3 linked regions of the Zymomonas mobilis subsp. pomaceae ATCC 29192 genome follow. The protein of the gene in region 2 interacts with the protein of the main gene of each other region in a pairwise test. Links are inferred from orthologs where the notes say so. Each region holds a gene or a part of one and is shown on either strand. Other genes may lie near its edges. The genes, in order: ZYMOP_RS00630, rlmB and tsaE.

The links.
Region 1: the proteins of rlmB (region 2) and ZYMOP_RS00630 interact in binary tests that used the Escherichia coli proteins (3 or more experiments, as listed by UniProt). The link is inferred for Zymomonas mobilis subsp. pomaceae ATCC 29192 from one-to-one orthologs.
Region 3: the proteins of rlmB (region 2) and tsaE interact in binary tests that used the Escherichia coli proteins (3 or more experiments, as listed by UniProt). The link is inferred for Zymomonas mobilis subsp. pomaceae ATCC 29192 from one-to-one orthologs.

What each region holds. Positions count from the first base shown.
Region 1 is NC_015709.1:135,503-138,587, reverse strand. The notes cover bases 134-3,057. They hold ZYMOP_RS00630 (bifunctional ADP-dependent NAD(P)H-hydrate dehydratase/NAD(P)H-hydrate epimerase), read right to left. Parts: upstream 2,361-3,057; coding sequence 906-2,360; downstream 134-905. Other genes in these bases: ZYMOP_RS00625 (N-formylglutamate amidohydrolase), read right to left, coding at 2,980-3,057; ZYMOP_RS09400 (dihydroxy-acid dehydratase domain-containing protein), read right to left, coding at 2,474-2,602; ZYMOP_RS00635 (class I SAM-dependent RNA methyltransferase), read right to left, coding at 134-909. Also shown: more of ZYMOP_RS00635, read right to left, coding at 1-133; more of ZYMOP_RS00625, read right to left, coding at 3,058-3,085. UniProt on the Escherichia coli protein: Bifunctional enzyme that catalyzes the epimerization of the S- and R-forms of NAD(P)HX and the dehydration of the S-form of NAD(P)HX at the expense of ADP, which is converted to AMP.
Region 2 is NC_015709.1:1,096,140-1,099,085, reverse strand. The notes cover bases 23-2,807. They hold rlmB (23S rRNA (guanosine(2251)-2'-O)-methyltransferase RlmB), read right to left. Parts: upstream 1,896-2,807; coding sequence 1,149-1,895; downstream 23-1,148. Other genes in these bases: ZYMOP_RS04810 (Do family serine endopeptidase), read right to left, coding at 2,463-2,807; ZYMOP_RS04825 (hypothetical protein), read left to right, coding at 510-1,058; ZYMOP_RS04830 (ABC transporter ATP-binding protein), read left to right, coding at 23-276. In the rest of the region: more of ZYMOP_RS04830, read left to right, coding at 1-22; more of ZYMOP_RS04810, read right to left, coding at 2,808-2,946. UniProt on the Escherichia coli protein: Specifically methylates the ribose of guanosine 2251 in 23S rRNA.
Region 3 is NC_015709.1:215,733-218,690, reverse strand. What follows is about bases 63-2,859. They hold tsaE (tRNA (adenosine(37)-N6)-threonylcarbamoyltransferase complex ATPase subunit type 1 TsaE), read right to left. Parts: upstream 1,797-2,859; coding sequence 1,329-1,796; downstream 63-1,328. Other genes in these bases: ZYMOP_RS00965 (sensor histidine kinase), read right to left, coding at 1,832-2,859; ZYMOP_RS00975 (nucleotidyltransferase family protein), read right to left, coding at 487-1,248; addB (double-strand break repair protein AddB), read right to left, coding at 63-480. In the rest of the region: more of addB, read right to left, coding at 1-62; more of ZYMOP_RS00965, read right to left, coding at 2,860-2,958. UniProt on the Escherichia coli protein: Required for the formation of a threonylcarbamoyl group on adenosine at position 37 (t(6)A37) in tRNAs that read codons beginning with adenine.

The sequences.
Region 1 (3,085 bases), 960 kb from region 2 along the record:
AAAAACGCTTTTTCCTGCTCGTCCTGCTGCTTTTTTCAAAGCCAAAGTGGCATCTCTTAATCCTTCGGCCGCATAGACGCGCGCTTTTTCTGGCATCGCTAAAGCAAATGTGCCTAGACCCGAGAAAAGATCAGCAATAATTTCCGATGACCCTACGGCTTCCTTTACCGCTGTGACGAGAGCCTGTTCACCATCCTTAGTAGCCTGTAAAAACATATGACTAGGTAAATCAACACGCACGCCACTTAAAGTGACGGTTACAGGCTCAGGTTCCCAACGGGTTTCCGGCCCATAGCCTTGATCAATAGACAAACGGGCGAAAGCTTTTTCCTGAGCAAAAATAGTTACCGCTTCTGTGGCTTCTAAGGATTCAGGAAAAGGCATTGCAATGAGACAATCAATGCCTTGATCTGCTACCGTCATTTCAATCTGAGCAAGACTACGCGGTTTTAACCATTTTTGCAGGAAAGGCCGCAAATCAGCAATGGCCTGAAAGAGTTTATCCTCTAATAAAGGACATTCCTTAATATCGATAAGTTGATGACTGGCCATTTTATTATAGCCCAGCGTTAATTTTTTACCGGCCTTGAAAGCACGGAGAGAAACCCGACGGCGGCTATAGGCGGGGGAGAGATAGGTTTCTCTTAGTAAAGGGGTAGAAAGCCCTTGCTGGTGAAAAGCTTCTGCAATCCGGTCTTTCAAAAAAACCTTATAAACTGTGTCATCGACATATTGAAGACGACATCCTCCACAGACAGGAAAATGACTGCAAACCGGGGCTACGTGGTGAGGGCCTTTTATTAAAACACCCTCTTCATCCACATAATCACCCGGGACAGAATAAGGGATAAATTGTCCGTCAGCGGTTACACCATCCCCTTTAGAGGCTAGCCGGATAACTTCATTCATACTGTAACAGTCACTTCAATAAGAGCAGAACGCACATGTTCAATCAAATCATCGGCAATCATGGCAGGACCCGCAAGACGTGCCGCTTCACTATGTAACCAGACGGCAGCACAAGCAGCCTCAAAAGGTTCCAGACCACGCGCTAACATTGCGCCACAAATACCGGACAGCACATCACCCGTACCCGCATTGGCAAGCCATGACACGGCAGGTTGTGAAATAGCCGCACGACCATCAGGCGTTGCAATAACTGTATCAGCGCCTTTTAAAACGACCACCAACCCAGATAAAGCCGCGGCTTTCTTTACGCGGGTCAACTTATCGCCATCAATACCACTAAATAAGCGCTGAAATTCGCCTTCATGCGGGGTCATAATAGTTGGTTGATGAATATTGCGAAGACAATCCAATCCTTCGCGTTTCAAAAGAAATAACGCATCCGCATCAAGAATCAGAGGGTGAGACGTATCAAGCGCCATGGAGAGACGTTGCCATCCCAATTCGTCCCGCCCGAGACCCGGGCCGATAACCAATGCATTAATGCGTTCATCCGCTAAAGCCTCTCGGCTCCATGAACGGTGAACAAGCGCCATAGTTCCGGCATTTGTTTCGCCTCCAAACAAGGCAACATACCCTGCCCCTGCCCGTTGTGCTGCGGTAGCCGATAACAGAGAGGCACCCGCCATAGCCCCTGCCGTGACTGCAACATAGCCACGACTATATTTATAATCAGACGCTGTTGGCGCCGCCAAGCAAGGTTTAGCAATTTCCATAAGGCTAGGTTTAGGTAATATTAAACCTATATCGCCCACGGCGACACGACCGCAAAGGGTTGCGGCGGGTTCCAAGCGGTGGGCAGGTTTTAAGGCACCAATAGCAATCGTCAGATCAAAAGACGGAATATCGGATAATAATTCACCATTATCGGTATTAATACCACTTGGAACATCGATCGCTATCCGTAAACTGGCCGCTTTGGCCAATATTTTCAGTCGGGATATAAGCGTTTCATCCAGGGGACGAGACATGCCAACACCAAATAAAGCGTCGATTAATAAAGGTGCAGGCTCTGCCTCATCCAAAGGGACAACTTTACCCTTATAAAGAGATCGCGCTTTTTTAGCGGCTTCTGTCTTCGGCTCACTAAGGGCTGCCACCGAAATCGGAATACCCCATTCAGATAAATAGCGGGCTACAACATAACCATCACCGCCATTATTGCCAGGGCCACATAAAATTAAAGTAGGCATACTACCTGAAAAGCATTTCGCTATTTCAGCCGCGACCTTGCCTGCCTTTTCCATTAAATCATCGACAGAAGCACCCCGCTTCATTGCTGCCATTTCGGCTGCCCGCATTTCTTTTAAAGATAAAATCGGGCGAGGATTAGGCGATAATGCCATGACCTCTTGGTCATGACCGGGCAATTTTTTTAACTCAGAGATCGGTATAGACATGGTGCTCACCTTTGGCACCGGAATGCGTTATAGCCCCCAAACAAGCGAGCTAACCTATTGATAACAAAGCTCGATAAATACTGAATACAACGCATTTTATGCGGTATTCAGTTTTTACGGCGTTCTGCTAACACATTTTCCGGTACATCAAGATCAATAGTGTCTTTATTAGCATCAATATGAATTATGTCACCCTCTTCAACAAGCGTGATCAATCCGTATTCTGTGGTTTCCATGGGAACTGGCCGAATTGCTTAATCCAAAAAAGATACCAGGAAGATGCTTAATTTCTTATCTAAGCCCTGCCTCTAGAAAATTGACTTAGCAGGCTCGATAATCATCGTAAGATTAAAATATTATAATATATCACTTTTGGTTCGACATTATTTCAACATAATTCAGCTTGTGCATCAAATATTATATTTTACAAGCCCCTATCCTTACTTATACGGTCAATTGCGATAAGGAGTGTTCCATTTTTATTTATTTACACCCATCGTCCAACAATGGAGACAAGAGTAACATTTCAGCCTTGCTGAATAAACCAAATTTAGGGAATATTCAGCCTTTAAATTTTTGAACTATCTGAAAAAATAAAACCTCTCTCGACCAATCAAGCGAGTTTTTTTATAGTTTCTTTTATAATATCTTCTAATAATACACGCCAATTTTCTATTTCTTGCTCATTCTTTATAGTATCTTGTCTGATTTCCAAGACC
Region 2 (2,946 bases):
GCGCTTGATCCTGGTTACGCTATGCAGATGATGGAGATATTAAGGAAGGAAGCCTGTCAGGGACGGATTGTTATTGTAGCGCTTCATGATTTAACTTTGGCTGCGCGCTATTGTGATAAGCTGATTTTATGGAATAAAGGGCAGATTATCGCTGATTCTGATCCCGAGTCAGTCTTGACGGAAAAGCATCTCGCTACTATTTATCACATAAGGGCATTTATTAAAAAACAAGATGGCCATTTATTGGTTACGCCCTTTGAGCGTGTGAATTTTTAAAAAATTTTCTTTCTTCACTGTATTTATACAAAAAACCTATAATCACCGCTTGTCTAACAGAGAAAAAATGTTCATTTTCATAAAATGATAGTTTTCAGTCTTTTAGACTTTTAAGATTATCAATCTTTATTATCTTTAAATGTGGTGAAGATAACAAAAGAAGGATTGCGGTTGTATTTTTTCAGCCTTGTTTCAGGCGGAAAGAAGCTTCAGCACCAACGGGAGGACGTGTAATGAATTCCCCGAAAAAACCGGCGAATGGTGCCATGGCTTTGGTGGAAATGAAAGAATTCGCTACCTTTCCGGCTGCGACTCAGCGTTATATTCGTCGCTCGCTAGACATCGGACTAAAGCGTCATGATGTGCTGGGAAGATGGTCACGTGATGTGATCGAGGCTGCAAGTATCCGGGCCCAGATCCAAATCTATCAGCATCTTGATACGGTCAGGCAGCATTTACCTGATGATAATGGTTTGGAATCGCTCCATCATTTTCTGACGCCATTGGTTATCATGTCAGCTTTCGATCTCGGGCAAGATCGTCTGAATGGTTTTTCTGCTTATCGTTTTCTTTATGAACGTCTGGTCGGCGCTGCTGCCAGACCATGGTTGCCCTCGGCCTTTTGTGCGGCAGCAGCTTTGCCCCATCTTCACCCTGATAAACGTCGTCTGTTGTTGCAGTCGATTAGTGAAGCTGCCGTCACCGCGCCAGGTTGGTCGAACCGTGAACCTTGCTTCATCCCCGAATGGGTAGAGAAGGTGCAGCAGCACCTGCCTAATTGATCATAACAAAAGGCTGATATTTCTGATGAGACCGCTCGTTAATATATAGCCGGCGGTCTTTTTCAGAATGTTTACCTTAGGGATCAGGCTTTATTCGGCATTTAGTTTTTCAACAGCGGCATAAAGCGCAACCGCTGCCGCATTTGACACATTCAGGCTTTCGATATTCGCACTGATAGGCAATTTAGCTATTTGATCACAATGCGCTTCTGTATTCTGGCGTAGCCCTTCACCTTCAGCACCAAGCACTAAGGCTGTTTTACCGCTGCCTAAGGTCTTTGCTAGTGTCTCTTCTGCATGGCCACTAAGACCAATACGCCAATAATCTGCTTCAGCAATTTCATCTAGTGCCCGCGCTAAATTGGTTACCCTGACCCAAGGAACAATTTCAAGCGCACCACTCGCTGCCCGCGCCAATGCCCCGGATTCTGGTGGCGAATGGCGATCCTGTGTTACAATGCCAAGGGCATTAAATGCCGCTGCCGAGCGTAAAATAGCCCCTACATTATGCGGATCAGTTACCTGATCGAGAATGAGTAGAGGTCTTTTATCGGTATCGGGTTGTTCCAATAAATCCGCTAACCAAATGTCAGGAAGGGGATCAACTTCCACAATAATACCTTGATGGGGCGCATCATTCGGCACAAAGCGACCGAGATCTGTGACCTCTGCAATGGTAACAGGAATGGATTTATCAATAGAATAGGGAGCTAAAGCTTCCCGTGTCGCCCATATGCGTCGAATATGACGTTCTGGATTGTTTAGTGCAGCCTCTACCGCATGGCGACCCCAAAAACGAGGATGTGAAGGGGAAGCACTGTGCCGGTTTCGAGCCATAGAGTTTAATTCCTTATCGAAGGGGGACAAATTCAAGGCGGTTAGAATAAACCCTGAAATATTTTAAGATTAGAACGCATTACCCTTAATGGAGGGTAAATTCAAAAGAGATGATAGCAATTTTTAGCTATTTTATCGGCATAAGCGCAGAAAAAACAATTATTTTTCAAATATTCGGTTGACAGAAGGCTGTGTTTTCGTCATTGAACCCCCTCAAATAAAAACACCTTTTTGCGGACAGGTGGCCGAGTGGTTAAAGGCAGCAGACTGTAAATCTGCCGGGCTTCGCCCTACAATGGTTCGAATCCATTCCTGTCCACCATCTTTTTATTAAGATGGTTTAAGGCCTAACCAGCCTTCTTCCTTTTCTTTCCCATAAAAATTTATCTTTAGAAACGTATCTTCATGATGCTGATATGTGTTCTGATCAGTTTGATTTTTTCTAAAGATCGAATTCAAAAAACCTATGGCAAACTGTGTTTTTATACGGGCAATGGTCTGATTTAATAAAAAGACCTGCCCTCTGCTAAATTGAGGACAGGTCTTCCAAGAGAATAATATTCTAAATTATTTTTTAGGATTCTGCATCAGTTTCAAGCCCGTGAAGAGCGGCGGATTATTGCCACGCTGCACCAAAACTAAAACTGTATCTCGACCGGCAGCCTTTGTCGCTGTGATAGCGGCCACGGCATCACCAATGCTGGTTACAGGTCTTTCGTTCATGGAAAGAATAACATCGCCTCGACGTAATCCTTTTTCAGCCGCATCACTAGCAGGATCAACATTGGCAACCCATAATCCATGGGAATTTTGAGGAATATTGAGGCGACCGGCGACTTCGGGCGTTACAGCTTCGAGGGTTAAGCCCAAGGCCGTGCGCGCTGAATTACGCGGTGTATTCTGTGCGCTATCATCATCCGAATCCTGATTATCAGGCATACCACTGGCAGCTAACTGATCTTCGGGCGGACGTTCTGCCAAAACAGCATAGATCGTTAGATGTTTGCCATTACGGATAACTTCAATCGGCACCTTGGCACCCACGGGTTGG
Region 3 (2,958 bases), 880 kb from region 2 along the record:
TAACTCTTCTTCGGCCAAAGGATCAATCAAGGTGGATAAAGCTGCGGGATCAATTTCTGCGGCAATCAATTGATCTAAGGTCAAGCCTAAGTCTTCAGCCAAGCGATGGGATTCAGAAGGAGAAATCTCTTTCCCCTGCTGCTTCATTGCTTTTTTAACAAGACGGGTCAGGCGGAAATGCCGATCTAAGGGTGTAATCGCCGGAGGAAACGGATCAGTAAGGTCAACAGGATCTAAAAATGCACCCAAACGCTCATCTAAAAACGGATCACCCACAGGCACCATCCGCGGCAAGAGTAAACCGGAAGAAGATCGGCGGACAAAGGCTTCGGTAATCGCCCGTACTGAACGATTGTTGGGTAACAAGATCAAGCCACGTGCTAATTCCATCGGTTTATAACGGTCGATAAGACCCGCTACCAGAGAATCTGCAAAAGCCTGATGAAAGGGAATCGTAAAAATTCGGGATATATCCGCCATGATTGATTAACCACGTCTCAAGATATTGTCCGTTATCTTGACTGCCTTTGGCGTACTGACGTCAAACCAAACACCATCATGGACAAGACCATAGAGCCGACCACGCGCAATAGCCTGATCACGGATAAGTTTACTGCGAAAAGGGCCATCTGGTGTATTGTCTAAAAAACGTTTGGACATAAGTTGAATACCACTGAATACGAAAGGCGCTACACGACCTTCTACCCGTGATTTAATCTGCCCTGTACCATTCATGTGAAAATCCCCCTGTCCGGAATAGCAACAGGCATGAGAAAGCGGCACAAGTAATAATAAAGCATCCATCAGATTATCATCCCAATGACGAGTCAGAAGATCGATGGAGTTGGCTGTGCCGTCTAACCAGAAATTATCACTACTTATGACTAGAAATAAATCCTCTTTCACAAGCGGTAAAGCTTGTTTTATGCCGCCGCCCGTTTCGAGAGGTTGTTCTTTTTCACGTGAAATCTGGAGATCAAAATCTTTAGCAGAATGCGCAAGATGGGCTTCTAGTTGATCACTCATATAATGCGTATTGACGATAACATGTTTAATCCCGCTTTCTTTTAAATGGGATAACGCATGATCAATCAATGGCTTTCCGCCGACTTCAACCAAAGGTTTAGGGCGGGTCGCGGTCAAGGGACGCATCCGTTTACCAAAACCTGCCGCCAAAATGATCGCTGTTTTAATTAAAGTCTGTGGGTTTTGTGCTTCGTTCACGACCGACATTGAAGAATTATTCATTATTTCACTCCTGCCCCTGCTCTATGAAACTGTCAGGCTTCTAGCAAAGGGGCGATAATCAGAAAATCATTTCATTTAAATTATAAAGGTGGCCATCTTTTTTCCCAGTCATGGGGGGCCTGCCATGTCAGGCGGCGCATATTATTTTCCAGAATATCGAAATGTAACCGTAAACTTTGGGGCCATAAGTGTTCGAGCGTATCTCCTAACCTTTCCGGCCATTCAATAAGCAAGATGCCCTCCATACCAAACTCATCGAGCCCTAATTCTCGAATATCTGCTGCATTATCCAAACGGTATAAATCAACATGGGCTACAGGTAGGATGATTTCCGGCGGTTCATAGGCAATCATCAAAGCAAAACTGGGAGAAGGGGCTTCTTCTTCCAAACCTAATTCAGCCAATACACCTCGGGCTAGACTGGTTTTCCCAGATCCTAAATCGCCTGATAGGGTAATAACATCACCGATTTTCAATTGTTGCCCGAGATAATGTCCAACCTGTTCTGTCTCAACAGCATCTTTCAAAATTATTTCCTGTTCGATCATATCCTCATTTATCCGATAAAAATGCTACCGATTTTTTACAAAACAGGCACGTGGCGTGGCAACGTAATAATAAAATGTGTTTTCTGATTCTCAGTAGAATCAATTCTAATGGTGCCACCATGTAAGGCGATAAAGCGTCTTATAAGGGGAATTGCAATGGCAGCGCTGCCTCTTCCATCATGGACGGCTTGCCCATAGGCAGAAAAATGGTCAGAAAGCTTTATACCTATATCCTGATCCCCAGAGGCAAAAACGTCTTCTTTATTCGGCATATAAAAAACATCCCCTTCGTCGATAATCATTATCGTCACTTTTTCAGCCTCTCCCGATGCTTTAAAAATAACTGTTCCACCGCGGGGATTTCTTGCCAAAGCTATTAAAAGCATATGGGTAATCGTTCGCTGCAAACGTTTAGGGTCGCTTTCAATTTCGCCTAGATTATCATCAATAACAATTTCAAGGGTGACACCTAATTCAGAAGCCCGTTCTGAGACCTCTTTTCCCAAATTAGCTAACAGAGGTTTTAAAATTAAGTTTTGCTGGTTTAATTCTAGATTACCCGATTCCAAGAGGGTCAGATCTAAAATATCATCGATTAAGGCGCTGAGACGAGCGACTGCATCCAAGATGGCGGTAACATAATCTGTCGCTGTCTTAGAAAGATCGCCACAGTAGCCTTGCGCTAACATTTCGGCAAAACCGCTGATGGAAGTTAAGGGCGTTCTTAATTCATAACTCATATTGGCAACGAAATCGGTCTTAAGGCGATCGGCGGCTTCTAACGCTTCATTCCGATCACGCAAGGCGCGTTCTATATGCCAACTATCTGTTACATCCAGCATAGTAAATAGAACATTACCATCAGGAAGAGGAACGGTCGAAAAGTTAAAATATTGCCCATCGGCAAAAGATAAATGGCCATGATTAGACTGGCGTTCAACCGTCGTCATGCGGATAGCTTCGCTGATTTTTATAGGCTGATTTTTATCTGTCAGACGCGCACTTATAAGCTTAGCAAGTTCATCAACGCGCGGATGAAGAGATAAAAGCTTTTCATCAATTTGCCAAACATCGGTAAAACGGGTGTTCCACAGATTAAGCCGCCCATCCGATGAAAAGACACTAATCGCTTCAAATAATTTATCAAAACTTGCTGTTCTGA